Regions from separate parts of the Bacillus sp. NEB1478 genome, predicted to be linked through region 1. Evidence: a T-box and tRNA genes for the amino acid it is inferred to sense, from the RefSeq annotation. Region 1 holds a T-box; the other holds one or more tRNA genes.
The links. The T-box of region 1 lies ahead of trpS (tryptophan--tRNA ligase). A T-box ahead of a tRNA ligase gene usually reads a tRNA of that ligase, here a tRNA-Trp.
Positions count from the first base shown of each region.

Region 2: it encodes a tRNA-Trp, which carries the amino acid that the T-box ahead of trpS (tryptophan--tRNA ligase) is inferred to sense. The anticodon was not compared.

Region 1 is NZ_CP134049.1:2,395,494-2,410,351, reverse strand. It holds gene RGB74_RS11935 (hypothetical protein) at 2-163, opposite strand; gene RGB74_RS11930 (hypothetical protein) at 408-737, shown strand; gene RGB74_RS11925 (YjzC family protein) at 830-1,009, shown strand; gene RGB74_RS11920 (YjzD family protein) at 1,090-1,269, opposite strand; gene RGB74_RS11915 (alpha/beta hydrolase) at 1,683-2,423, shown strand; gene RGB74_RS11910 (NAD-dependent epimerase/dehydratase family protein) at 2,541-3,434, shown strand; gene RGB74_RS11905 (ComZ family protein) at 3,522-3,701, shown strand; gene RGB74_RS11900 (YppG family protein) at 3,738-4,040, opposite strand; gene RGB74_RS11895 (beta-ketoacyl-ACP synthase III) at 4,229-5,161, shown strand; gene fabF (beta-ketoacyl-ACP synthase II) at 5,205-6,443, shown strand; gene RGB74_RS11885 (YjbA family protein) at 6,581-7,327, shown strand; gene trpS (tryptophan--tRNA ligase) at 7,625-8,614, opposite strand; T-box leader at 8,672-8,920, opposite strand; gene RGB74_RS11875 (DUF3899 domain-containing protein) at 8,946-9,323, opposite strand; gene RGB74_RS11870 (peptide ABC transporter substrate-binding protein) at 9,755-11,434, shown strand; gene opp3b (oligopeptide ABC transporter permease) at 11,667-12,596, shown strand; gene opp3C (oligopeptide ABC transporter permease) at 12,596-13,618, shown strand; gene RGB74_RS11855 (ABC transporter ATP-binding protein) at 13,636-14,655, shown strand; gene RGB74_RS11850 (ABC transporter ATP-binding protein) at 14,655-14,858, shown strand, end outside.
Region 2 is NZ_CP134049.1:3,366,644-3,381,501, forward strand. It holds gene RGB74_RS17005 (YhgE/Pip family protein) at 1-721, opposite strand, end outside; gene RGB74_RS17010 (ATP-dependent helicase) at 949-3,165, opposite strand; tRNA gene RGB74_RS17015 (tRNA-Leu) at 3,331-3,415, opposite strand; tRNA gene RGB74_RS17020 (tRNA-Cys) at 3,440-3,514, opposite strand; tRNA gene RGB74_RS17025 (tRNA-Gly) at 3,529-3,603, opposite strand; tRNA gene RGB74_RS17030 (tRNA-Gln) at 3,617-3,691, opposite strand; tRNA gene RGB74_RS17035 (tRNA-His) at 3,701-3,776, opposite strand; tRNA gene RGB74_RS17040 (tRNA-Trp) at 3,791-3,864, opposite strand; tRNA gene RGB74_RS17045 (tRNA-Tyr) at 3,888-3,972, opposite strand; tRNA gene RGB74_RS17050 (tRNA-Thr) at 4,128-4,203, opposite strand; tRNA gene RGB74_RS17055 (tRNA-Phe) at 4,213-4,288, opposite strand; tRNA gene RGB74_RS17060 (tRNA-Asp) at 4,332-4,407, opposite strand; tRNA gene RGB74_RS17065 (tRNA-Met) at 4,482-4,558, opposite strand; tRNA gene RGB74_RS17070 (tRNA-Val) at 4,584-4,659, opposite strand; tRNA gene RGB74_RS17075 (tRNA-Glu) at 4,691-4,765, opposite strand; tRNA gene RGB74_RS17080 (tRNA-Ser) at 4,781-4,872, opposite strand; tRNA gene RGB74_RS17085 (tRNA-Asn) at 4,875-4,949, opposite strand; rRNA gene rrf (5S ribosomal RNA) at 4,960-5,075, opposite strand; rRNA gene RGB74_RS17095 (23S ribosomal RNA) at 5,190-8,126, opposite strand; rRNA gene RGB74_RS17100 (16S ribosomal RNA) at 8,471-10,020, opposite strand; gene RGB74_RS17105 (nucleotidyltransferase-like protein) at 10,278-11,144, opposite strand; gene RGB74_RS17110 (YgzB family protein) at 11,264-11,632, shown strand; gene perR (peroxide-responsive transcriptional repressor PerR) at 11,673-12,104, opposite strand; gene RGB74_RS17120 (cob(I)yrinic acid a,c-diamide adenosyltransferase) at 12,211-12,759, opposite strand; gene RGB74_RS17125 (D-2-hydroxyacid dehydrogenase) at 12,761-13,711, opposite strand; gene RGB74_RS17130 (hypothetical protein) at 13,905-14,045, shown strand; gene RGB74_RS17135 (aminopeptidase) at 14,087-14,858, opposite strand, start outside.

The DNA of each region.
Region 1 (14,858 bases):
TTTAGGAATTTGACGATCGGTAATCGTTGGATTCCTTCTTCATTTCTTCAACACATGTAAAGCAGAACGTTTCACCGGAGTCACTGACCTCTGCTTGGAAAAAACCATCCATGCAAAACAATTCTTTTTCACAACGAACACATTTGCCTACCAATTCCTTCATTTGTTTTGCCCTCCCTTTTTTAAGACAATTTGCACTTTTCATTCGGGATATCGATTTGAAAACCACGAAAGAATTCTCTTCATATCTGATACATTTCTTGATTGTTCTAAAAATAAATAACTCACTTATTCCTTCTCCAAGTTGTATGAATTCCCTTTTATAACTTATCTGTGATTGCATACATATAGACACTTGAACCAACTCTTTTCCGAATGAATAGGATAGGTTAAAAGGAGGGTGTGTTATGTATCCATATAATATGGGGAACTTTCCAGGTCAATCATCGGGTGGACAATTTGGTTTCGGAAACAGCAAGTCTCCATTTAAAAAAATATATAAAACCTGTTTGAAAAATAAAGATCAGCATGTTCAGCTTATGTTAATCGACGGGGTAACTTATAACGGATTCATTGAATACGTTGATCAGCAGAATGTTTATTTCGCGATTCCATATCTGCAAAATCAAATGAATGATGTGCGGAGTTCTGATATGCAATATAGCGTTTCGGGTTATCAGATACAACGATGTATGTTTCCGCTTCATGCAGTAGCGGGAGTAAACCCAGCTTATTAGATGGTTTCATAAGAGTGTGTATCTTTTCTTTTTTTTAGCAAGTGTTATCAGGCAAAGGGCGGGTAACCTATAAAAGAAAGGAGGCATACCAAATGGGTCAGCATAGACATTTTACGCACGGTCAAAAAGCACCAAACAATGGTATGTATGTGGAGATTGGTGAAACAGGAAGCATGGTAAATGATCCTAAACAAATTCATTTATCAGCAGGAGACCGTTTTCCGGAAACGACCAACCATAACCGGGTCTGGACATATAAAAGAAAACCTTAACCTGATACCATGTCAGCACAATATAATGTAAAAATAAAAAAACCCGGATATTTAAACCCGGGTTTTTGACGTTTCTTGGGTTAAACTTCCTCACTTTGTGAAGGTAAAATTTCTCCAAGAACGGAAATAACAACTGCAAAAATAACACCAAAGATTGAAGCTTTAACAAGATCAAAAGTACCGCCTTGCATTGATACTAAAACATAATACATCATATTACTTAATAATAAAGACCAGATAAACGTCCAAATGTAACGCATGCTCACATTCACCTCTTTATGTAAACGAATTCTTTTTCTTCCCTCCTGTATAGTAACAAATGTTTGGAAAAAGGAAAAGATTCTTTGCGAATTTAAACATATAAATAAAAGTAATTTTCATAAAATGTTCAAGCTTAACAGGAAAGTCAAGCTAATATAAAGAAAAAGGTAACAACAGCAGCAGTATTTAGCTAATTAAAAATGAAACATGGGGGTTTTTTCACATGGATCAAAAAAAGGAAGAACTAAAAGCGTTAGAAGAACAGGATGAGAAAAATCTTACGCCACAAGGGAAAGAAACATTGGATCAGCTTAAAAAGGAGCTGAATTCTTAAATTTGTAGGCAAATAACTTTAGCTAAATTTTTTCCTCTGCATACATTAGTTAAGAACCGCTAATGAGAGGGGAGAACTGTGAGTATCGATAAACGCTGCTTCCAAATAGACAATCAATGGAACATCATCCATCTGCCATATCGGCCAAATGGTTTTGCTGTTATGATCATAGGTGATTGCAGTCATTATGTTGATGAACATACAAGTCTTTGGAAACAAAATACGGAGCGCGCCCATCTCATTCAATCTTTGAAAGAGCAAGGCTATACCATTTTTTATTCTAACCTTTACGGCCGTCATTGGGGAAGTCCTCAAGCTGTCATCTTGGCAAAAAGACTTTATCATTATGTGATGAAGCATGAAATTTTAAATCCGAGTATTCACGTGATCGCCGAAGGTATGGGAGCACTTGTAGCTCTTCAATTAATGGAAGAAATGGAAGGGCAAATTCGATCAGCGCTTTTTATAAACCCGTGTATTGACTTGAAACATCATTTTAATCATGAAAAACAAAACCGGCTTTTTTTTAAAAGACTCGTACGTGAATTAAGTAACTCTTACAAAATAACACAAAAAGAAGTACCTGAATTTATAGATACAATAACTGATGTGAGTGATTGGCAGGCTAAAACGCCAGTGAAAATTTTTCACGCAGCAAGAGGTGTTTTATTCAGCTTTAAAGAACATAGCAGAGTGTATGAAAGAAAGAGGTTGGAAATCAAAGCCCCCATCTCTTTATCCCTTCATGTTCCAGAGCGAACGTTTAATCCAGCAAACGCCTTCAGTGAATATTTTAAAGAACACGAAAAAGTGCTTTAGACCTCATTACTTGAAAAATATCGGTAATGAGGTTTTTTAAATGTAAAAAAGTATCGTATTCTCGCTCTTTACCCCATAGGATATTAAGAAGAGAAAAAAGATACTGGAGGCCCACTCATGAAAAAAGCATTTGTAACCGGAGCGGCGGGGTTTATCGGCTTTCATTTGTGCAGCCGGTTGTTAAATGAAGAAATTGATGTAATTGGAATAGACATGGCGGAATCACCTGACCGCATAGATTTTATTGCTCGCCATGCTGGATTTCAGTATGTTCCTTCTGATATAAATGAAGTTGAATTGAAACCTTATATACTTGGATGCGATGTTGTTTTTCATCTTGCTTGTTCGGTTAAACCTACTGCTCCATGGGCAAATATTGAGGATGAAGTACAACGACATGTTTCTGTATTAAAAAAGCTACTCTCCCATGCGAATGAGAATATAAAAGTGGTCTATGTTTCTTCTTATGATGTATATGGCAAAAGATCTGGGGAAGTTGTAGAAGAATCCCCCAAAAATCCGGAAACGCTATTTGGACTTATTAAATTAACAGAAGAAAATATGATTAAACAGCTTGCAGAGAAGCATTCTTTCCCATTTATTATTATGCGGCTGCCTACAGTGTATGGACCAGGGCAGCCTGATCATCATACTTACCATCAGCTTATTTCTTCGAACGTCTCAGAAAACCGGAAAAAAGATTCAATTACAAAAGATACAGTTACAGAGGATCTTCTTTTTGTAGATGATGCAGCAGAAGCATTATTTCTTGCAGGGAAATCCGGGTCTGTAAATCAGATATATAACATATCAAGCGGAAACCCGAATCATTGGCAGGAGGGACTGAAAGAATTGAAGGCTGAAAAAATGTCATTTACTGAAAAACGAAAGATGCGGATAAAAGGGGAAAAGGCGGAGGCAGAACTAGGTTTCAGAGCGAAAACAAAGATTAAGGAAGGCATACAAAAGCAGATTATTGATTTTATTAGCAGGAAATCAGACTCAAAATAATTTAGCAGCAGTAAAATTAATTTCGTAATGGTACATTTTTTATTATAATTTAGAAGGTGCATAAATTTTTTACAGGAGGACCTTCTAATGAATAACGAACTTAACATGAAACTTATGCAGATTGCCATGACACATCTGCCGGAAGCAAAAGCTTTTTTTGAGCAAAAAGGAATTGAGCTTGGTATGGAAGATATTCAGCCAATGCTACAGCTTTTAATGAATGTAATGAACGATGCGTATGAACTTGGAAAAGCAGAAAATAAATAAACAGCAAAAAAGCCAACCTGACCCGGTTGGCTTTTTTTACTTCTTTTTAAACGCGGAAAATATGGGTGATATTTGCTGTGCGACTTTTACAGATTGATCAATTACTGAAAAGATTTTATTGTAATCCAACGATCCTTCCTGCGTTCTGAAAGAATGTAAAAATGGGCGGGGAAATGGCTGTTGAAACGGCACTGGCGGCATCTGACGAAACATTGGGTTTCCGAAATTATGGGGTTGCATACCTGGCTGCATTGGATGCTGCTGGTCAGAACCCATCTGAAAACGTCCAGGAAACTGTGGAGGATACATCGGCTGCTGTCGATACTGAGAATTGTACATGTTGAACCACTCCTATAGTCAATTTCACTAAACTTACATTTTTCTTCCTTACAGGATATGCCCTTATGCGTTTGTTGGTGAAAGAATACCACTTTTAACTAGACAAAAACATAAATTTCACATAAAATTAGTACCAGGTCATAATATTTGATATAAAATTTAAAAATATAAGCCAAAGGGGTAATAATATGAAAGCAGGAATTATCGGAATGGGCAGTTACATTCCAGAGAAAATTTTGGCGAACTCAGACCTGGAAAAAATGGTAGATACTAATGATGAGTGGATCCGAACTCGAACTGGCATTGTAGAACGAAGAATAGCAGACGAATCAGTAAATACATCACATATGGCAAGACATGCAGCAGAAGAAGCGTTAGAAGATGCAGGAATTAAGGGAGAAGATATAGATTTAATAGTTGTTGCTACAGTAACTCCAGATAATCCGTTCCCGTCAGTAGCGTGCCTTCTGCAAGATTATTTAGGTGCAAAAAAGGCAGTAGCCATGGATGTTAGTGCTGCTTGTGCAGGGTTCATATATGCTACAGTAGTCGCAAAACAATTTATTGAATCAGGTACTTATAAAAATGTATTAGTAGTAGGTGTTGAAAAGCTTTCTAGAATTACTGATTGGAAAGACCGCAATACTGCAGTACTTTTCGGTGATGGAGCTGGAGCCGCCGTACTCTCAACAGTTAGCGAAGGTAGAGGGATCTTGTCATTTGAACTTGGCTCAGACGGTACGGGTGCAAAACACCTTTATCAGAATGAATTTATCCATATGAATGGAAGAGAAGTATTTAAATTTGCTGTAAGACAAATGGGAGAATCATCTTTAAATGTAGTTCACAAAGCCGGGTTAACAAAAGAAGATGTTGATTTCTTAATCCCGCACCAAGCAAATATAAGAATCATGGAAGCTTCAAGAGAAAGATTAGAGCTACCAAAAGAAAAAATGATTATGACCATTGACCGATTTGGCAATACTTCTTCTGCCTCAATACCAATGGCATTAAAAGAAGCTTTAAAAGATGGTAAGATAAAAGATGATCATACAATCGTACTTGTTGGATTCGGCGGGGGACTCACTTGGGGTGCTTTAGCCATTAAGTGGGGAAGATAATCTCTAAACGAACTTACGCAGCTTAAAGGAGAGTTGATTTACGATGAAGAAAAGAGTAGTTGTAACTGGTATGGGAGCAGTGACTCCCCTAGGAAATAATGTTGAAGAAACTTGGAAAAAGATTATAGAAGGACAAAGCGGGGTAGGTCCGCTTACGAGAAGAAATCCAGATAAATTCCCTGTTAAAGTAGCAGCAGAAGCGACGGAATTCAATCCGGAAGATTTTATGGATAAACGCGACGCGAGAAGAATGGACCGCTTTACTCAATTTGCGGTAGCTGCTTCAATAATGGCGGTTAAAGATGCTGACTTAGAAATCACAGAAGAAATTTCTCCGCGTGTGGGTGTATGGATTGGATCTGGAATTGGCGGAATGGATACGCATGAGGAGCAGTTCCGGATTTTTGAAGCAAAAGGAGTAAGACGTGTTAGTCCGTTCTTTGTACCGATGATGATTCCTGACATGGCATCTGGCCAAGTTTCGATTGCTATTGGAGCAAAGGGGATAAACTCTTGTACGGTAACTGCTTGTGCATCTGGTGCAAACTCTATTGGTGATGCGTTTAAAGTTATTCAGCGTGGAGACGCAGATGCTATGATTACAGGCGGTACAGAAGCGCCTATTACAGATATGGCTTTAGCTGGTTTCTGCCAGGCAGGCGCCCTTTCGACTAATCCAGATCCAAATACTGCAAGCCGTCCATTTGATAAGAACCGTACTGGTTTTATTATTGGTGAAGGTGCAGGTATATTAGTACTTGAAGAATATGAATTTGCTAAAAAACGCGGTGCAAAAATTTATGCTGAAATCGTTGGTTACGGTGCTACAGGTGATGCATACCACATTACACAGCCTGCTCCTGGTGGAGAAGGCGGAGTTCGCGCGATGAAACAAGCTGTAGAAGACAGTGGTTTGGCATTGGATGAAATCTCTTATATTAATGCACATGGTACTAGTACAGATTATAATGATAAATTTGAAACTGCTGCGATTAAAGAGCTTTTTAAAGAGCAAGCCTATAAAATTCCTGTAAGTTCAACAAAATCTATGACAGGTCATTTGTTAGGGGCTGCTGGCGGTATTGAAGCTATCTTTTCTGTAAAAGCAATTCAAGAAGGTATCCTTCCTCCAACTATCAATTATGAAACTCCGGATGAAGAGTGTGATCTTGATTATGTACCAAACGAAGCGAGACGTGCTGAAGTAAATGCTGTCTTAAGTAATTCATTAGGTTTCGGCGGACATAATGCATCCCTAGTGTTTAAGAAAATTGCAGAATAAATAAAGCCTAACCCCGTTGCATAACAAAAGCAGCGGGGTTTTATTTAAGTTTGTAAATTGCCTTATTTTAGAATAAAAAGGACAACCTCTGACTATACTGATTTTAAATACAAATCGGTAAAAAGTGAGGGGTACAAATGTTATACTTGCGTGATGTTTGGGTCAACTGGTTTGAGGGAGAGGAGAACGGTTATAACGTTTGTGAGTTTCATGAATGGCGAAAAGACGACTATATTGAGTTGTTGGATCAAGTGCCAATCTTAAAAATAGAATCAACACTTTTTCATTATATTGAAAATGATTTAAATGACCTCCCTGATGCCTTATTAGAAGAAGTACATCAAAAAGCGTATGTAAGAAAAAATAACCAACGCGTACAGCTGGAGCATTGTTTCATCATCACAGATATGAAGAAATCACTCATTGCAGATACAATGGGATACAGAATTCCAATTCGTAAAAGCAGACTCATTCCGAGACAAGAACAGCTTGTATTTGAAATGGCAGAACAAACCGATACAAAAGTTTTTACATTCAGCCAAAGACAGATAGACAAAGAATATCATATCCTATCTCCTAACCCTGACAGCATGAGAGGTTTAACAAGAAAAGAAAGACAATTAAAACAGCTGCTGTTCATGGCACTCGATCAGCTTCATTCTACAAAAAATGCCGCTGAAATGCGCTATTGGTGTACAGAATGGATGCCTGAAGCATACGGGAAAATCCAGAGAATGGATTTTGATGAAGCGTGGGAAGCTCTTTACGGGGAATTAAAAAGCGGCTGGTCGAAACAGCATTTGGATATGTGTGAACGGTTAGTAAAAGGTCAGCCTTATTTCGAAAAAATTTGGGAGCTTGAAAACGGAACACATGTGAACTAACTAAAATTATATTAAAAGTACTCAAAAGACGTTGATGAACAACACTTTTGAGTCTTTTTTTGATCATTTTTTTAATGAGATATGAATAATCCACCGGGTTTTGGCGTTATTCCACCGAGAATTAACAATATTCCACCGACTTTTACTCGTAATTCACCGAGAATTCTTCATATACTCCCGAACCGACAAAAAACGACATCCAGATACCGAACCTGCATTAAAAAAGCTGGTCTCAAATGATGTATAGTACAGGACATCAAGAGCCAGCTATTTTAAGTTTTTTTCTTGTTTTTCGGACTAAACTCTTTTACGAGCTAATCCCATAGCACGTTCAGCTTTATTTAACGTCTTGTTCGCTACTCTGTTTGCTTTTTCAGCACCGCGATCAAGAATGTCATCTAACTCAGAAGACTGTACAAATTCGTGATATCGTTTTTGGATCGGTTTTAATGTGTTAATAATAACTTCTGCAACTCCTTGTTTGAAGTCTCCGTATCCTTTGCCTTTATACTTTTCGACGATTGAAGAAATGCTCTCTCCAGTTAGTTGAGAGTAGATGGTAAGTAGGTTTGAAATACCAGGTTTTTTCTCTTTATCATATGCTACAACTCCATCAGAATCAGTAGTTGCGCGTTTGACTTTTTTCATGATAACAGATTCATCATCAAGCATTGAGATATATGAATTTTGGTTAGGATCCGATTTGCTCATTTTCTTTTCAGGATCCACAAGTGACATAATTCGAGCACCTTCAGTAGCGATGCGAGGCTCTGGTATAACAAAAATATCACGGTACTTTTTATTGAAACGTTCTGCAATATCTCGAGTAAGCTCAAGATGCTGTTTTTGATCATCACCTACTGGGACAATCCCAGTGTTATAGAGCAATATATCAGCGGCCATAAGTGGGGGATAAGTTAATAATCCTGCTGAAACAGCTTCTTTACCCGTTGATTTATCTTTAAATTGTGTCATGCGTTCCAATTCACCGATATATGACACACATTGCAGCATCCAGCCCATTTTCGTATGTGCAGGTACTTCCGATTGTATGAAAAGTGTCGACTTTTCTGGGTTAATTCCCGCTGCTAAATAAAGAGCTGCCAAGTTTCGGCTGTTTCTTTTTAATGCAGCAGGGTCCTGAGCGACTGTAATTGCATGCTGGTTTACTACACAGAAATAACAATCATGTTCATCCTGGAGCTCCACAAAATGCCTTAATGCCCCGATATAATTCCCGATCGTAATATTTCCGCTCGGCTGTATGCCTGAAAAGATTACAGACATGTTTCATCTCTCCTTTATAAATAAATTCAATATAAAAAGGCCCACTCGTCGCCTTATGCAAGGGACGAATGGACCGCGGTGCCACCCTTATAATTCTCAAATTAACTGAAAATCACTCAATACGTACGGGAATAATCCGATACGGCGTCCATTTATATCGTGCGGACATATACACGTCTGAGCCTACTAAAATGTTCGGTCAGAATGCTCCAAAGCCCATTCCACAAAGGTTCACTGCCTGTTTTCACCAACCACAGGCTCTCTAAAAGCTTCACTTCATGTACTCTTCTTTATCATCACATTATCATTTATTTTTTGTAGTATACACAAATCAAAGCGTATATGCAACGGCAATAGAAAAAATAGTTAAGATTATTCCGCTTATAAGAAACGATCGCATATAACTTCCGCTTACACGCTCTGAAATTCGGAAGTTTGTTTCAAACCTAGTTTGCTCATCGTAATCAGGATTCCTGGATAACGCTTTTGTCATCTTCTTAAAACTGAATGCAAAAAAATCAAAAAATCCGCTTTTGCCAACGTACATAGCAACACCAATTAAAGCGATTGGCAGTCCTATATAAAAAAGCGTAGTGATGAATGTTTCCAGGAACGCTCTGGAACCGTTATCAACAAATAATGTAATAGCAGCAGCAATTATTATTGCGACTCCCGAAATGATAAAGGACTTTTTTAACTCTTCTTTCATAATTGAAATCCCCCGACTAGTAAAAATTACACCAAAACTACTTTCAATGTAACACATATTTGAAAGTAGACCGTCCGACTTTACGCCTATTGTAACAAATGAAATATAAAAATGACGAAATTTAACAGAGATTCACTCCAATGTAAGTTTAAAGACTTCATCGAGAATGTAATAATCATGCTATTTATCCCCTATTATTGGTAAAATTTGTAGAATTATCAGAAAAAACACACTATGAATATATAGGTCTTTATCCCTATTTTTTGTTAAGGAAAAGTAAATATAATGGGATTTTTGTAAAAGTCTTAAAAAAAACAAATGCACAATTTTTTGAAAACTTGTATAATCGAACTTGTAGATGAAAATATCTGATAATTCTTGATGCTTTTATCTGCTAACAAATTAATGGGATAAAAAGGGGAGGTCGACTCATGAAGAAGTCAAAATGGTCATTACTTCTTACTCTAGTTCTAGTTTTGAGCATGTTCCTTGCTGCGTGTAGTGGTAAAGATGGCGAAAAACCTAAGGATTCAGGTAATGGAGATGGCGACAAAGCAGCTGCACCAAGTGAGCCGCAAGTACTTAACTTAACAGATGGTTCTGAAATTCCTTCAATGGATTCTTCACTAGCAACAGACCAAGTTTCATTTGAAGTTATGAACAACGTTATGGAAGGTCTATATCGTCTAGATAAAGATAACCAACCAACTCCAGGTGTTGCTGAAAAGTACGACCTAAGCGATGACGGTTTGGTTTACACGTTCCATTTAAATCCAAACGCAAAATGGAGTGACGGATCTCAAGTTACTGCTAAAGATTTCGTTTACTCTTGGAGAAAAGCGTTAAACCCAGATACACTTTCTGAGTACGCTTATATCATGGGACCAGTTAAAAACGCTAACGCAATCCAAGATGATCAAGATCCGTTATACGGAAAAGTTGATCAACTAGGTGTTGAAGCAGTTGATGATGCAACTCTTAAAGTAACTCTTGAAGCTCCAGCTCCTTATTTCTTAGGACTAACTGGATTCGCAACTTTCTATCCTCAAAAAGAAGAGTATGTTAAGTCTCAAGGCGACAAGTACGCTTTAGAAGCTTCAAACCTTCTTTACAATGGTCCTTTCGTACTTTCTGATTGGAAGCATAACGAAGGATGGCAGTTTAAAAAGAACGATAAATACTGGGATGCTAAAACAGTAAAATTAGATGAAATCAACGTTAAGATTGTTAAAGACGTAGCAACAGGCGTTAACCTTTACGAAACTGGTGCAGTTGATACAACTGGACTTAATGCAGAATTCGTAGATCAATACAAAGATAATCCAGATATGTATAAGCGTGGGGATGCTGCAGTTTACTTCCTTCGTTTGAACCAAAAGAACCCAGCTCTTAAAAATGCAAAAATCCGTAAAGCGCTTGACATGGCTTACGACAAGAAATCTATGAACGATGTTATCAACAATAACGGTTCTACTGAAGCTTACTACTTAGTACCAAAAGATTTCACGTTTAGCAAAGACGGAGAAGATTTCCGTAAAACTAACGGTGACTTCGGTGGATACGATCCAGAAGGCGCTAAGAAGCTTTTTGAAGAAGGTCTAAAAGAAATTGGCAAGAAAGAAGTTTCTCTTGAACTATTGAACTACGACTCTGAATCTTCTAAGAAGATCGGTGAGTTCATCAAGAACCAATTAGAAAAGAACCTTCCTGGTATGAAAGTTAGCATTAAAGCACAACCTTTTGCACAAAAACTTGACCTAGAATCAGCTGGAGACTATGACTTCTCATTCGCTGGTTGGGGACCTGACTATCAAGATCCAATGACGTTCCTTGACATGTTCGTAACGGATGGATCTCATAACCAAATGGCATACTCAAATCCTGCGTATGACAAGCTAATCAACGATGCTAAGAAAGAAGCTGACCAAGATAAGCGTTGGAACATGATGCTTGAAGCTGAGAAAGTTCTTTTCGAAGACCAAGCGATCTCTCCAATGTACCAAAAAGGTGTAGTTGGACTTCGTAAGCCTTATGTTAAAGGCACAGTTAACCACTTATTCGGAGCTGATACTTCTTACAAGTGGATCTATATCGATGGTAAGCAAAAGTAAGTTCTTTGAAAAACAGTAAATAGCAATTCTCAGGAGAGTACATGTGTTCCTGACATGTGCTCTCTTTTTTGCCATGAATTTACCGTTGGAAATATTTAAACTAAGAAAGAAATCAGAAAATGTCGAAAAAAAAATATTTTCTATTGATATAAAATATTTTGTCCCTTAGAATTAATATTACAGAAAGATTTCAAAGACATTCTAGTTTGAAACATTGGGGGAGGTGTTTGTAATGTTGCGCTATATATCAAAGCGAGTATTCGCTATGCTTTTAACACTTTTTATCATTGCAACTATTACATTCTTTTTAATGAAGCTTTTACCGGGTTCTCCATTTAAAAATCAAGAAAAGTTAACGGAAGCCCAAAAGTATGCTCTTAACGAAAAATACGGGTTAAATGACCCGGTGCCTGTTCAATACGTTACTTATCTAGGGAGATTGGCACAGGGTGATTTAGGATATACATTCCAGTTTAATGGTCGTACCGTTAATAGCATGATCGTAAATGGTATGGGACCATCAGCCACAATCGGGGTTGAAGCACTGATTTTTGGTACACTCGTTGGTTTGATCTTTGGTGTCACAGCCGCCTTAAAACACAACACATTTATTGATTACGGCGCCATGGTTATTGCTGTATTCGGAATTGCAATACCTTCATTTGTTTTTGCGGGACTTTTGCAGTACTACGTAGGTGTAAAGCTTCAATGGCTGCCGGTTGCCTTTTGGAACGGACCTGAGTATCACATAATGCCGGCGTTTTCGCTATCCGTATTTGTAATTGCGACAATTGCTCGTTTTATGAGAACTGAAATGCTAGAAATTTTAGGAACCGATTACATTTTAATGGCGAGAGCAAAGGGCGCTAGCAAAATGTCAGTAATTATCAAGCACTGTGTGCGTAACAGCTTGATTCCAATCATCACAATTTTAGGACCGATGGCAATCGGCTTGATTACCGGCTCACTTGTAATTGAAAATATATTTGCCATCCCTGGTATTGGTGAGCAATTCATTAAAGCCATTCAAGTAAATGACTATCCGATGATTATGGGGACTACGCTGTTTTTCAGTTTCTTAATCGTAGTTATCATTTTAATCGTAGATATTTTATACGGAATTATCGATCCTCGTATCCGTGTAGCAGGAGGTAAATCATAATGAATGTTACAGAAAAACAACTTACACCTGATTTATTCCGCCCTGCAGAATTAGGAACGGGCAAAAGCGAAGAGATTTCTAAGCCAAGTTTAAGCTTCTGGCAAGATGCGTTTAGACGGTTAAGAAAAAATAGAGGTGCAATGCTCGCTTTCTTCGCTATCGTGTTCATTATTGCCTTTTCACTTATCGCTCCGTTGTTTAGTAAATATGGTATTGATGACCAAGAATTAATGAGATCCAATTTGCCCCCTAAAATTCAAGGACTAGAAAAAATTGAATTTTTAGGTGTAAATGGAGTCGATATTCGCGGCACAAACCCATATGAACTGAAAAACATTCCAAAAGATCAATACTTCTGGTTTGGAACAGATGGCTTAGGCCGTGACCAATGGGTTCGAGTTTGGAAAGGTACTCAAATTTCACTTTATATCGCGTTTCTTGCTGCTGCCATCGATTTAATTGTGGGTGTAACATATGGCGGTATCTCTGCTTTTTATGGCGGTAGAACAGATGATTTAATGCAGCGTTTTGTTGAAGTTTTATATGGTATTCCAAACCTGGTCGTAATCATTTTGTTTATTATCATTTTGGACCCAGGTATTCTATCCATTACACTAGCCATCTGTATAACAGGGTGGATAGGGATGTCGCGAATCGTACGTGCTCAAATTTTAAAATTAAAGCATCAAGAGTTTGTCCTTGCTTCAAAAACATTAGGGTCGACCAATGGCCGTTTAATTACGAAGCATTTATTGCCAAACACACTAGGTGCGATTATAGTATCAGCAACATTTACAATTCCAGGCGCTATTTTCTTTGAATCTTTCCTAAGCTTTATCGGTCTAGGAATTCAACCGCCTACAGCTTCTCTAGGTTCATTGATCAGTGATGGGTTCAAATCGTTGCGTATTTTCCCGCATCTGGCATTGTATCCTGCATCTGTTATGTGTATTCTAATGATCAGCTTTAACCTGATCGGGGACGGATTGCGTGATGCACTAGATCCTAAGATGAGACGATAGGAAGGAGATTTTATAATATGGAAAAGCTATTAGAATTAGATAACCTGCATGTCTCCTTCCAGACATATGGGGGAGAAGTTAAAGCCGTTCGAGGTGTTAACTTTAGTTTAGAAAAAGGTGAGTCCCTAGCAATCGTTGGTGAATCAGGTTCTGGTAAATCTGTTACTTCGAAAGCAATTATGAGATTATTGCCGAATAAAATTGGTTCAATTAAAGAAGGTTCTATCCGTTTTGAAGGAAAAGATCTGGCTAAGGCTACAGAACGTGAAATGGAAAAAATCCGTGGTGCTGAAATCTCAATGATTTTCCAAGATCCGATGACATCTCTAAACCCAACGATGACTATCGGGAAACAAATCATGGAAGGTCTTCGCAAACACCAAAACATGTCTAAAAGCGAAGCGAAAGAACGTGCAATTAATTTGCTTAAGCTTGTTGGTATTCCTAACCCTGAACTTCGTATTTTGGAATATCCGCATCAATTTTCTGGCGGTATGCGCCAGCGTGTTGTAATCGCAATCGCACTTGCGTGTAATCCGAAAGTATTGATTGCAGATGAACCAACAACAGCTTTAGATGTTACCATTCAAGCTCAGATTCTTGACTTGATGCGTGACCTGCAAGATAAGACAGGTACAGCTATCATCCTTATTACACATGACCTTGGTGTTGTTGCTAATTTAGCTCAGCGTGTAGCAGTTATGTATGGCGGTATCATTGTTGAAACAGGAACAGTTGATGAAATTTTCTATAAGCCTAAGCATCCATATACATGGGGATTATTGGCTTCTATGCCTAAACTGAATGCTGAATCAAAAGAATTGATTGCAATCCCGGGAACACCGCCTGATTTAATGAATCCTCCAAAAGGATGTCCATTTGCAGCGCGTTGCCCTTATGCAATGGAAGTTTGTTTAGAGCATATGCCTGAAGCTATAGATGTTTCTTCTTCACATAAAGCCGCTTGCTGGTTATTAGATGAGCGAGCTCCAAAAGTAGAACCGCCTGAAGCTGCAGTTGTTGGAGGTGCGCAATAATGGCAGTAATTGAAAGAGAAAAATTACTTGAAGTAAAGAATCTTAAAAAACATTTCCCAGCTGGAAAAAAGGCCGTACTAAAAGCTGTTGACGGTGTTTCCTTTGACATTTATAAAGGTGAAACATTAGGGCTAGTTGGCGAATCTGGTTGTGGAAAGTCTACAACTGGACGTACAATTATCCGTCTATATGAAGCTACTGAT
Region 2 (14,858 bases), 970 kb from region 1:
TACCTGATAAAGAGCTAAACATTTGTCCTGTTCCTGCATCTAACTCTTTAGCACCGTTTGCAAGCTTCGAAATATCTCCTGATTTTTCTGTAAGCGATTGCAAAAGTTCGTTAGTTCCATCATGAAGTTCTGTCATCCCATCATTGAGCTGTGCTGAACCGTCAGCAGCTGACTGGAACCCTTCAGAAACATCCCCAAGACTTGCAAACATATTACTCGTATACTTCTCCGTAATTTTATCCCCTAGTTTTTCTCTGATTTTTTCAGTAGCACTGCTCGTTACTTTAGCAGCAAGGAAGTTCAAACCTTGATTTTGAATATAGTTTAACTCCGGTTTTTTGGGTTCCTTTTCAGTGACCGTTGTAACTTTTTCTGAAAAATCATCCGGGATTTCGATCACCATATAATATTTTAGGCTATCAAGTCCCTTTTTTGCTTCAGAAGCGTCTACAAAATCCCACCCAAGATCCTTTCCTTTCTTTAAGTCTGCCACCAAGTCTTTCCCGACATTGATCGGTTCACCATCAGACGTTGCCCCTTTATCCTTGTTGACAACCGCAACAGGAAGGTTTGACAAGTTGTCGTAAGGATCCCACTTTGGAGATAACAAAATACCTCCATATACCACTGGTACGAGCAAGGCAGCGATGACCGAAATCAATACCCCTTTCTTTACTGCAAGTTTTGCCATTTCAGCTAAAAATAAGCGAAAGACATTCATCCCGTTTACCCCCGTATTTACAAGATAAGAACATTTGATAAAAGTGAATACCTATTCACTTCTACTAGAATGTATAATTCGGATAAAGGGGAATAAATCCTCCTTACTAATCAGAAAATTGTAAAAAATTAAAATATTTTAGGGGATTTAGACCTATTACGACAAATTGTTACACATAACTAAAGGCGGACACTGCTTTTTGCAGGATCCGCCCATACTCATTTTATTTAAATCGGCTCCAATAAACCCATTTCCAAGCATGCTTTTATAGAGAGCATTTTTTCTTTTGATGGAAATTTCATCTGAATAAACTCTTCTTTCACTTCTGTAATTTCCCCTGTTCCGAATACCCTATGAACAACTACAAGCCCCGCACGTAATTCTCCCTTTTCCCGAATGGCATTAGGATTATAAAGAACTCCATTTACCTTTTTCACATGCGTAGCTTTTTCGGTGTTGTCTGTTCCAATCTCTCTATTGAAAATTACGTTACTCTTTTCTACCGAATCATCAGGATTCACTATATTCTTGACTTCTGCAACAAAAGGGGACACTTCAACCTTTTTTCCATCACGGTAACCATAAGCAATAAGTTTTAATTGTTTTTTTGCACGCGTCATTCCTACATAAAAAAGACGAGTTGCTTCTTCCATTAAACTGCTGTCTGCTCGATCATCACTGGATGGAATGACCCCATCTACTAAATCAATCATATATACCTTTTCAAATTCGAGTCCCTTTGAGCTGTGAAAAGTAGAAAGCGTTACAGCATTCTGCCCCTTTTTCTTCTTAGCTGTCTTTAAAGCAACTTCTAAATGCTTTAATCTTTTTGCAAAATCCTCAAGACACTCAAGGTCAGCTGCAATCTCTTCAAGAGTATTTAAAATACTTATCAAGTAATCATTTCGAAACCCTAGACTCTTGCATATCTTCTCCAAAGCCTTTTCGTAACCTAGGCGATCCCTTATAACACGAATAGCACTAAGCGGTTTCATCACTTTCATCTCTTTAAATGTTTCTTTGCTCGCCCTCAATAGCTTAACTTGGTATTCCTGTAATTCAACATGATTCAACAAATTATCAAATACAGAACGATTATTATTCAATTGTTTCAAAGCATTCATCTGCTGCTTGCTAATGTAACCATTGAATTTCAAATGAATTTTTTCTAAAAGATCCAGACGCTTATCTGTAAAAGCCATCCGCATAAAATTTAAGATATCTTGAACGACCCAATGTGAAAAAAATCGATTATCCGTATCCTTCATATAAAAAGGAACTCCTGCACGATCAAAATCATTCATTAACCCAATGGATGAGGAGTTGTTGCGATATAAAATAGCAATTTCCTTTAGATTATCTGCATCTTTTAGTTCCGTAACCAAATATTTCGATTGTTCCTTGAAATTAGTTAAATTCCTTATTTGAATCGGTTTATAAGAAGAATTATCAGTGAACATATTCTTTTCATATCTATTCTTGTTTCGTTTAATAAACTGATTTGAAACTTGGACGATGTCCTGTGTCGAGCGATAATTCTGCTCCATGAAAAGAATAGCAGCTTCCGAGTATACCTTTTTGAATTCAAGTAAATAAGAAGGCTCAGCACCTCTCCAGCTATAGATCGATTGATCATCATCGGCCACAACACATAAATTTTTATGTTTGGCGACCAGTTTCTCTATAATAGAATGTTGTACCAAAGACGTATCCTGGCTTTCATCCGTCAAAATGTAATCGTACCTTTGCTGATACTTGCCTAGCAGCTGCTTATCTTTTTCTAAAATATGATTGCCGGTCGTTAGCATATCGTCAAAATCCAATAAAACTTGATTCTTATCTGAACGTTTAAATTCTTCATATTCGCTCATAATTTGTTCAGCTTTCGGAACATCACATGCTACCTTTGACCATTGATTTTGAGGGATCATCTTATTTTTGATGTAGCTGATGTAAGTTGTCAGCTCCTCCATTTGATCTTCCGTTATGTTCTCGCCTGCAATTGACTTAAATAAATTTCTTAAAATTTGCTTCTTGTTTAGCGAGGTATTCCTTACCGACGCTGTTTTCTCTTCTACTTCCTGATCACCTTCAATAATTCGAAAAGAAGTTCCCAACTTTCTAAAATAATCCCTAACTACCTCAAAGGCAAAGCTATGAATAGTAGAGAAATCTATAGGCTGCATTTGAGGATAAAATCGCTTGAAACGATCTTTCATATCATTTGCTGAAGCTTTACTAAACGTAACTGCCTTTATACGAGATGGATCCACGCCTTTTTCCTCTATTAAATACCCAATACGCAGGATGATGGTTGTCGTTTTCCCGGAGCCTGGCGATGCCAGCAAAAGAAGAGGGCCATCAGTCTGCAGAACCGCCTTCTTTTGAACATCATTTAGGGATATCCCTAAATCATTTTTCATTCTGACGAAAAAATCTTCCATTCTAAAATGCCCTTTCCGTAAAAACTAATTATTTTAGACTTTCTATTGAAGAAATTAAACTTTTCTTTAAAGCTAATAACTTAATACTGCATATCAAAAATAATAATAAAAAAACTTCCCACAAACGTGAGAAGCTTTGAATGTATGCTGTTAAGTTAAGTAAATTGGTACCGGTGGTCGGGGTCGAACCGACACTCCAGAAGGAACACGATTTTGAGTCGTGCGCGTCTGCCAATTCCGCCACACCGGCATGATAATGCTTGTAAAAACTGAATGGAGGCGGCACCCGGATTCGAACCGGGGGATAAGGGTTTTGCAGACCCGTGCCTTACCACTTGGCTATGCCGCCAGAGAGTATTCAAATGGAGCGGAAGACGGGATTCGAACCCGCGACCCCAACCTTGGCAAGGTTGTATTCTACCACTGAACTACTTCCGCAAAAATATAAAAATGGCTGGGCTAGATGGATTCGAACCATCGCATGACGGAGTCAAAGTCCGTTGCCTTACCGCTTGGCTATAGCCCAACACTTATATGGGGCGGACGAGGGGAATCGAACCCCCGAATGTCGGAACCACAATCCGATGCGTTAACCACTTCGCCACGACCGCCACAATAATTTAAATGGCAGGGGCAGTAGGAATCGAACCCACACCAAAGGTTTTGGAGACCTTCGTTCTACCTTTAAACTATGCCCCTGTAAGAAAAATATGAATAAAAGATGGTGGAGGGGGACGGATTCGAACCGCCGAACCCGGAGGGAGCGGATTTACAGTCCGCCGCGTTTAGCCACTTCGCTACCCCTCCACAATTGAGACAGGTTTTATTTTATAACATATACAACCTGAATTCAAGAGGAATTATTATCCTCAAGGAGCAAATCTGCTCCTGCGTCTACCTGCAATTCAATGCTGCTAATTCCTCGTCGCATGTCAGCTAAGAAGATAAATAGTAAGTAGACATGGTGCCGGCTAGAGGACTTGAACCCCCAACCTACTGATTACAAGTCAGTTGCTCTACCAATTGAGCTAAACCGGCAAAAAAAAATGGTGGCTCGAGACGGAATCGAACCGCCGACACGAGGATTTTCAGTCCTCTGCTCTACCGACTGAGCTATCGAGCCAAGAGTTAATATCTCTTGGATATATAACCACCAAAAACAAAAATGGCGGACCCGACCGGGGTCGAACCGGCGATCTCCTGCGTGACAGGCAGGCATGTTAACCACTACACCACGAGTCCAAATTGGTTGCACTTTACAGCACTACTGATATTTCATGACGAGAAGTAAATCGACGCTGTTCATGAAATAATTTTGGTTGCGGGGACAGGATTTGAACCTGCGACCTTCGGGTTATGAGCCCGACGAGCTACCAGACTGCTCCACCCCGCGATGATAATAAGATATAAAAAATTAATGGTGGAGGATGACGGGTTCGAACCGCCGACCCCCTGCTTGTAAGGCAGGTGCTCTCCCAGCTGAGCTAATCCTCCATATAAAAGGTTATGTATTAAATAGTAGAAGTGGTGACCCGTACGGGATTCGAACCCGTGTTACCGCCGTGAAAGGGCGGTGTCTTAACCGCTTGACCAACGGGCCATTTCGAGAATTATCTGGCGGAGAGCAAGGGATTCGAACCCTTGATACGGGGTTGACCGTATACACGATTTCCAATCGTGCTCCTTCGACCTCTCGGACAGCTCTCCAATGGCTCCACAGGTAGGACTCGAACCTACGACCGATCGGTTAACAGCCGATAGCTCTACCACTGAGCTACTGTGGAATAAAGGTTGGCTCAGCGACGTCCTACTCTAACAGGGGGAGACCCCCAACTACCATCGGCGCTGAAGAGCTTAACTTCCGTGTTCGGTATGGGAACGGGTGTGGCCTCTTCGCCATCATCACTGAACCTAAGTTTTTTGATAAGCATCGAATCTCTTCGTCACTTATTTAAACTCATTAAATTGTTGAGAGTATGTTCTCTCAAAACTAGATACGACGTTTCCAAACGTTATGCTTTTTTAAGGATAAGCCCTCGACCGATTAGTATCTGTCAGCTCCACGTGTCGCCACGCTTCCACACCAGACCTATCAACCTCATCATCTCTAAGGGGTCTTACTCACTTGACGTGATGGGAAATCTCATCTTGAGGGGGGCTTCATGCTTAGATGCTTTCAGCACTTATCCCGTCCACACGTAGCTACCCAGCTATGCCCCTGGCGGAACAACTGGTACACCAGCGGTGTGTCCATCCCGGTCCTCTCGTACTAAGGACAGCTCCTCTCAAATTTCCTGCGCCCGCGACGGATAGGGACCGAACTGTCTCACGACGTTCTGAACCCAGCTCGCGTACCGCTTTAATGGGCGAACAGCCCAACCCTTGGGACCTACTTCAGCCCCAGGATGCGATGAGCCGACATCGAGGTGCCAAACCTCCCCGTCGATGTGGACTCTTGGGGGAGATAAGCCTGTTATCCCCAGGGTAGCTTTTATCCGTTGAGCGATGGCCCTTCCATGCGGAACCACCGGATCACTAAGCCCGACTTTCGTCCCTGCTCGACTTGTAGGTCTCGCAGTCAAGCTCCCTTGTGCCTTTACACTCTGCGAATGATTTCCAACCATTCTGAGGGAACCTTTGGGCGCCTCCGTTACTGTTTAGGAGGCGACCGCCCCAGTCAAACTGCCCACCTGACACTGTCTCTGAACCGGATCACGGTTCTAGGTTAGAATTTCAATACAGCCAGGGTAGTATCCCACCGACGCCTCCACCGAAGCTGGCGCTCCGGCTTCTCAGGCTCCTACCTATCCTGTACAAGCTGTACCAAAATCCAATATCAAGTTGCAGTAAAGCTCCATGGGGTCTTTCCGTCCTGTCGCGGGTAACCTGCATCTTCACAGGTACTATAATTTCACCGGGTCTCTCGTTGAGACAGTATCCAAGTCGTTACACCTTTCGTGCGGGTCGGAACTTACCCGACAAGGAATTTCGCTACCTTAGGACCGTTATAGTTACGGCCGCCGTTTACTGGGGCTTCAATTCAGAGCTTCTCCTAAAAGGATAACCCCTCCTCTTAACCTTCCAGCACCGGGCAGGTGTCAGCCCCTATACTTCACCTTGCGGTTTCGCAGAGACCTGTGTTTTTGCTAAACAGTCGCTTGGATCTATTCACTGCGGCTCTCTCGGGCGATAAACCCTATCAGAGCACCCCTTCTCCCGAAGTTACGGGGTCATTTTGCCGAGTTCCTTAACGAGAGTTCTCCCGATCATCTTAGGATTCTCTCCTCGCCTACCTGTGTCGGTTTGCGGTACGGGCACATCTTTCCTCACTAGAGGCTTTTCTTGGCAGTGTAGGATCAGGGACTTCGGTACTAAATTTCCCTCGCCATCACAGCTCAGCCTTCACGTTGGACGGATTTGCCTATCCAACAGCCTAACTGCTTAGACGCACTATTCCATCAGTGCGCTCACCCTACCTTACTGCGTCCCCCCATCGTTCAAACGGAAAGGAAGTGGTACAGGAATATCAACCTGTTATCCATCGCCTACGCTTTTCAGCCTCGGCTTAGGCCCCGACTAACCCTGAGCGGACGAGCCTTCCTCAGGAAACCTTAGGCTTTCGATGGACAAGATTCTCACTTGTCTTTCGCTACTCATACCGGCATTCTCACTTCAAAGCGCTCCACCAGTCCTTCCGGTCTGACTTCGCTGCACTTCGAACGCTCCCCTACCCCTGTACCATACGGTACAAGCCATAGCTTCGGTGATACGTTTAGCCCCGTTACATTTTCGGCGCAGAGTCACTCGACCAGTGAGCTATTACGCACTCTTTAAATGGTGGCTGCTTCTAAGCCAACATCCTGGTTGTCTGGGCAACTCCACATCCTTTGCCACTTAACGTATACTTTGGGACCTTAGCTGATGGTCTGGGCTGTTTCCCTTTTGACTACGGATCTTATCACTCGCAGTCTGACTCCCGCGGATAATTCTCTGGCATTCGGAGTTTGACTGAATTCGGTAACCCTGTGGGGGCCCCTAGTCCAATCAGTGCTCTACCTCCAGGAATCTTGCCGCGAGGCTAGCCCTAAAGCTATTTCGGGGAGAACCAGCTATCTCCGTGTTCGATTGGCATTTCACCCCTACCCACACCTCATCCCCGCACTTTTCAACGTGCGTGGGTTCGGGCCTCCATTCAGTGTTACCTGAACTTCACCCTGGACATGGGTAGATCACACGGTTTCGGGTCTACGACCACGTACTATGTCGCCCTATTCAGACTCGCTTTCGCTGCGGCTCCGTCTATTCAACTTAACCTTGCACGGGATCGTAACTCGCCGGTTCATTCTACAAAAGGCACGCCGTCACCCGTTAATGGGCTCCGACTACTTGTAGGCACACGGTTTCAGGATCTATTTCACTCCCCTTCCGGGGTGCTTTTCACCTTTCCCTCACGGTACTGGTTCACTATCGGTCACTAGGGAGTATTTAGCCTTGGGAGATGGTCCTCCCGGATTCCGACGGGGTTTCACGTGTCCCGCCGTACTCAGGATCCACTCTGGAGGGAACGAAGTTTCAGCTACAGGGCTGTTACCTTCTTCGGCTGGCCTTTCCAGACCACTTCACCTACCTCGTTCCTTTGTAACTCCGTATAGAGTGTCCTACAACCCCAGAGGGCAAGCCCTCTGGTTTGGGCTGATTCCGTTTCGCTCGCCGCTACTCAGGAAATCGCATTTGCTTTCTCTTCCTCCGGGTACTTAGATGTTTCAGTTCCCCGGGTCTGCCTTCTCATACCCTATGTATTCAGATATGGATACCATCCCATTACGGATGGTGGGTTCCCCCATTCGGAAATCCCCGGATCAATGCTTACTTACAGCTCCCCGAGGCATATCGGTGTTCGTCCCGTCCTTCTTCGGCTCCTAGTGCCAAGGCATCCACCGTGCGCCCTTTCTAGCTTAACCTTATATTGATGTTTGATAAGCATCGAATCTCTTCGTTGACTTTGTCTTTCCGGTGCTCATGTATCGAAATACACTCCGCTCCTTCAAAACTTTGTCGCCTCAATCTTCTCGCTTCTGAAACATCAAACAGTTCTTGCTTGGCGCAGATAAATAATATATATCTGCCTTGCATATTGTTTGGATGTCGATATCTAGTTTTCAAAGAACATAGTTAAAATAACCTTTCCGATCTTTAAGAACGAAAAAATGTTATTTAGTTGAGAGTTTTGAGTTCTCTCAAAACTGAACAAAAGAAGAATAGGCGTACTTACGAAACAGTCTAAGCTGTCTCATAATCTCCATAGAAAGGAGGTGATCCAGCCGCACCTTCCGATACGGCTACCTTGTTACGACTTCACCCCAATCATCTGTCCCACCTTCGGCGGCTGGCTCCCAAAAGGGTTACCCCACCGACTTCGGGTGTTACAAACTCTCGTGGTGTGACGGGCGGTGTGTACAAGGCCCGGGAACGTATTCACCGCGGCATGCTGATCCGCGATTACTAGCAATTCCGGCTTCATGTAGGCGAGTTGCAGCCTACAATCCGAACTGAGAGTGGCTTTTTGGGATTGGCTTGGCCTCGCGGCTTCGCAACCCTTTGTACCACCCATTGTAGCACGTGTGTAGCCCAGGTCATAAGGGGCATGATGATTTGACGTCATCCCCACCTTCCTCCGGTTTGTCACCGGCAGTCACCTTAGAGTGCCCAACTGAATGCTGGCAACTAAGGTCAAGGGTTGCGCTCGTTGCGGGACTTAACCCAACATCTCACGACACGAGCTGACGACAACCATGCACCACCTGTCACTCTGTCCCCCGAAGGGGAAAGCTCTATCTCTAGAGTGGTCAGAGGATGTCAAGACCTGGTAAGGTTCTTCGCGTTGCTTCGAATTAAACCACATGCTCCACTGCTTGTGCGGGCCCCCGTCAATTCCTTTGAGTTTCAACCTTGCGGTCGTACTCCCCAGGCGGAGTGCTTAATGTGTTAACTTCAGCACTGAGGGTGGAACCCCCCAACACCTAGCACTCATCGTTTACGGCGTGGACTACCAGGGTATCTAATCCTGTTTGCTCCCCACGCTTTCGCGCCTCAGCGTCAGTTACAGGCCAAAAAGCCGCCTTCGCCACTGGTGTTCCTCCACATCTCTACGCATTTCACCGCTACACGTGGAATTCCACTTTTCTCTCCTGCACTCAAGTCTCCCAGTTTCCAATGACCCTCCACGGTTGAGCCGTGGGCTTTCACATCAGACTTAAGAGACCGCCTGCGCGCGCTTTACGCCCAATAATTCCGGATAACGCTTGCCACCTACGTATTACCGCGGCTGCTGGCACGTAGTTAGCCGTGGCTTTCTGGTTAGGTACCGTCAAGGTACGAGCAGTTACTCTCGTACTTGTTCTTCTCTAACAACAGAGCTTTACGACCCGAAGGCCTTCATCGCTCACGCGGCGTTGCTCGGTCAGGCTTTCGCCCATTGCCGAAGATTCCCTACTGCTGCCTCCCGTAGGAGTCTGGGCCGTGTCTCAGTCCCAGTGTGGCCGATCACCCTCTCAGGTCGGCTACGCATCGTCGCCTTGGTGAGCCGTTACCTCACCAACTAGCTAATGCGCCGCGGGCTCATCTGTAAGTGTCAGCCGAAACCGACTTTCAAAAAAGAAACATGCGTTTCTTCTTATTATCCGGTATTAGCCCCGGTTTCCCGGAGTTATCCCCGTCTTACAGGCAGATTACCCACGTGTTACTCACCCGTCCGCCGCTAAATCAGAGGAGCAAGCTCCTCATCATTCGCTCGACTTGCATGTATTAGGCACGCCGCCAGCGTTCATCCTGAGCCAGGATCAAACTCTCCATAAAAGTGTTTGTCTTGCTCGTTTTTAAAACTGACGGAATTAATTTAATTCCTTACCTATTTCTTTTGTTCAGTTTTCAAAGAACTTGTTTTTCAATGCCGCTCGTTTTGGCGACTTTATTAGGATAGCATCTTAAAAATAAGATGTCAACCTGTATTTTTGAGAATGTTTCCCGACTGCAACAATGTTTCCGTGTGTCGCAGCGACAAGAAATAATATATCATGATGTTAATATACAGGTCAACACCTTTTTCAAAAAAGTTATTCTTTTATTGCATAATAGCGATGGAACAAGCCTTTGCTCTTTGTTTCTTTTTTTACCGTCTTTATATATCCCTTATCCTTCAGGTGTGAAAGCAGTAATGGGAGGTCAATTGAATAATCACGGATCTCGCTGTGTTCCATTAATTCATGGTAAGCCCATTCTTGTTTTTGACTCAAAATCTCTAATAGATGATTAGCTCCAAGTTTAGTTTTTGAGGATAATGAAAATTCGGAAGCTAAAAGAAGCAGCTCCAGACGTTTATCGATTGTTTCATCCCCTGTTACAAGTTCTTCATACAGCTTGAAGATTTCGGGCTGAATCATTTTAACCTGGTTCCATACCGTAACTTCCGGATAATAACCGTGTTCGATAATTGCAAGACGCGCTAAATGGTGAAGTGAATGCATAATGTTGTTAAAGGCATCCAGGTATTGACCGGAATGGAACAATTCCTTCCCGTCGTTATATCTTCTAATCAGTTTGGCAAATTCAAGACCGATCTTGTGCGTTCTCTCTTCTACAGGAAACTCATGCAGTCTGTCACGGAGTCTCGTAATGTACTCGTTGCGGGTAAATAGAACTTTTCCGTTCATCACCCAATCGACAGCTCTTTTATTAGAACCAAGCATGAGCCATGAGTTCAATAAACTTTCAGTAACAATATGTAAGGCCGCGGAACCTGTTTGAAACTCATAATGTTTAATCATGAACGACTGTTCTGCTTCTTTTACTATAATAAGTAGAATACAGTCAAAATGATCGGTTCCAGGGCTAAAAGGTTTGTTCTTTTCAACAAATATGACACCTAAAGTATTTTCGTTGCTGGCTCTTTCTTGATAAAGGGGGCGCAAAATATCTTCCATGAAGGTCATCTCCCATTTTCACAAAATCTTGTGTGTAATCATTCAACACGAAATAACAAAATCCTTTTTCTTTTCCTATATGTTCATATGTTATACTAATGAACGTAGGAGGGACAGGTATGATAAAGTATACGAGCAAAATTAATAAAATACGTACGTTCGCTTTAAGCCTAGTGTTTATAGGAATTATCATTATGTATGCAGGCTTGTTTTTTAAGACAAGTTTTGTAGTAATGTCTATTTTTATGCTTGTTGGATTTTTAGCAACAATCGCCAGCGCAGGGGTTTATTTTTGGATTGGAATGATTTCAACACAAGCTGTTCAAGTCAAGTGTCCTAATTGCGGAACAGTGACGAAAGTCCTTGGAAGAGTTGATGCTTGCATGTCTTGCAACCAGCCGATGACATTGGATAAAAATCTTGAAGGCAAAGATTTCGATGAAAAATATAATTCCAAACGCGTTATGCGCCAGGAACAAGGGAAATAGATAAAGCTGACATTCCGGTTAGGGAAGTCAGCTTTTTTTATTAGTGTTTTCTTTTGCAGTCCGGGCAAACGCCGTATATTTCCATTCGGTGACGGCCAACTTCAAAGCCCGTTACCGATTCCGCAAGACTTTCCACTTCGTCTAAGCCTGGATAATGGAAATCTACAATTTTACCGCAAGAGTCACAAATGATATGGTAGTGATCCGTTGTTACACAATCAAATCTGCTCGATGAATCTCCGTAAGTCAGCTCTTTTACAAGACCCGCTTCTTTAAATACACGCAGGTTATTATAAACGGTTGCTACACTCATATTAGGAAACTTCCCTTCTAAAGCCTTGTAAATTTCATCGGCTGTAGGATGGGACATGGATTGGATGAGATGCTCTAAGATAGCATGACGTTGGGGAGTAATCCGAACCCCTGCACCTTTTAAGTTGTCTATTGCAGCATTTATCTTAGCACTTGACATCATCATCACCCCATTTCTTTAAGAATTCTTACTTTATAATCGTTATAATTAGTCTACTTGTTTACTACAGGTTTTGTCAATTCAAGTGTATGACAATCCCTTTGGTTTATACGTTTTTTTCATGTAAAACAGGTTCGTTCACCTTCATTTTTTCATTTACATATCTCGCCGCAACAAACAGAAAATCTGATAAACGGTTTAAATAGGACATGACGAGAGGATTCACTCCATCTACAGCTACAGCAAGTCTTTCAGCACGCCGAGCGATTGTACGGCTTGTGTGAAGTGCACTCGCTGCTGGAGACCCTCCTGGCAGAATGAATTGCTTTAATGGCTTTAACCCCTCTTGCCATTGATCAATCGTTTGCTCCAGAAACTGTATGTCTTCTTCTTTTAGCTTCCATGCTACTTCTTTCCCTGAAGGTGTCGCAAGTTCTGCTCCAACATGAAATAAGACCGTCTGTACTTTTCGCATAACCGTTATCGCACCTTTTGCCCATTCTTCGTCAGGCAACAAACTGACGCCAAGTCCGATCATACTGTTTGCTTCATCACACGTCCCATACGCTTCAACCCGGATGTCATTTTTAGAAACCCGTTCTCCAAAGATTAATGATGTTGTTCCTTTATCACCTGTTTTTGTATAGATCTTCATCTTAATACCCCCGGTCGTAAGGAATAATGTTTACCATGTCTTTTAACTTATTTTTCATGTACAGTTTGTAGTTCTCAGAAAAAATCTCTAATGCTCTTGTTTGATACTGTGGAGAAATGCCTGACAAATGCGGTGTTATCATCACGTTTTCCATGTTCCATAATGGACTGTCCGCTGATAAAGGCTCTTTTTCGAAAACATCAAGTACGGCATAGCCAATTTTTTGATCATTTAATGCGGAAATAAGATCTCCTTCAGCTATAGTCGTACCTCTTCCTATGTTGATAAGAACACTTGTCGGTTTCATAAGCGAAAAGGAGTCTGCATTAATAAAATCTTTCGTCTCATCTGTTGCAGGAAGCACATTTACGATAAAATCACTTTCTTTATAGAGCTTTTCTACGTGGTCACGGTCAACGATTAAATCAAAATGATCTACGGTTTTACCGCTTCGGTTAAAACCTATTGTTTTCATATGGAATGCTTTGGCTAGTCTTGCGATTTCTCCGCCAATTGCCCCTGTTCCTAATACCCCTATCGTTTGACCTGAGATCTCAGTCATCGGCACTTTGCGGTCCCATATTTGTTCTTTTTGTTTTTCCATCAGCTCTTTTGCTTTTCGTGAGACTTGAAGCATCATTGATATCGTATATTCAGCCATCGGTGTTTTATGGATGCCTCTTGCATTTGTGATAAGGATGTTTTTCTTTTCTAGTGCTTCAAATGGCATTTTATCAAGTCCAGCTGAGATAACCATAATCCATTTTAAGGCTTTAGCCCGTTCAACTAGCTCTTCGTTTAAATCTTCTCCAAAAGTAATCAGAATTTCTGCATGCTCCAGATCTGCAGCAGCTTCTTTCATTTTATTGTAAAAACGAAACTCTGACTCAGGAAATTCATTCTTAAGGTTCTCTTTCATTTCATCCTTTAGTCTTGCACTTGAAAGTATCATCAACAAACACCTTCTTATTAGTTTTATAAAATACAAAAAGCGGGACAGTTCATCCCGCAATCATTGTTTTGTTAAGGCTGTTTTCTAAAAGATTGTTGCTTTCAAATCTCTTTTTTATTGTCTTCTTAGATGGTTGATTGGAGTGGAAGGTGCGAGACTCCTGCGGGACAGGCGGGCAGGTGAGACACTTAACGTGAAACGTCCGAATGTGGCTCACCGCTTGCCCCGCGGAAAGCGAGCAACCTGGAACGGAAATCAAATACTTTCAAAAGCAACAATGAATACGAAAACAGCCTTTGTTAAAGACAATTTGTCTGACACTAAGCCTTGTTAATAAATTTGTCGCTGCGCGTACTAACAAGTTTATAGTGCAGTTTACTTAAGGTTCTCAGGATTTAATCCGAGTAGTTCCGGAAGTACAAACAAGCCGTCTTTTCGGATTAAGACGTCATCAAAATACAGTTCTCCTCCGCCGTATTCCGGACGTTGGATTAATACCATATCCCAATGGATAGCTGATTCGTTTCCGTTGTTTGCATCTTGATATGCTCTTCCAGGTGTAAAGTGGATGCTGCCGCAAATTTTTTCGTCAAACAGGATATCTCCCATAGGATGCTGGATCAATGGATTAACACCGATTGCAAATTCCCCGACATAGCGAGCACCTTCATCAGTGTCAAAGATTTGGTTCAGCTTTTCTGTATTGTCAGAAGTCGCTTCAACAATTTTTCCGTCTTTAAATGTTAAGCTTACATTATTAAATGTTGTTCCATGGTATGGGCAAGGTGTGTTATATGTAATTTTTCCGTTTACACTGTCTTTTACTGGCGCTGTGAAAACTTCTCCGTCCGGAATGTTGTTTTCACCGGCACACATTACAGCAGGAATTCCTTTTATAGAGAAAGATAAATCTGTACCTGGTCCTGTAATGCGGACTTTATCAGTTCTTTCCATAAGTTCATGAAGCGGCTTTTGAGCTTCTGCCATTGCTTTATAATCAACATTACAAACATCCAGCAAGAAATCAGTGAACTTTTCAAAGCTCATCTTTGCCATTTGTGCTAAACCAGGTGTAGGGTAGTTTAATAATACCCATTGACGATCATTGATGATCAAGTTCTGAACAGGTCTATTTAACTCGCTTTTC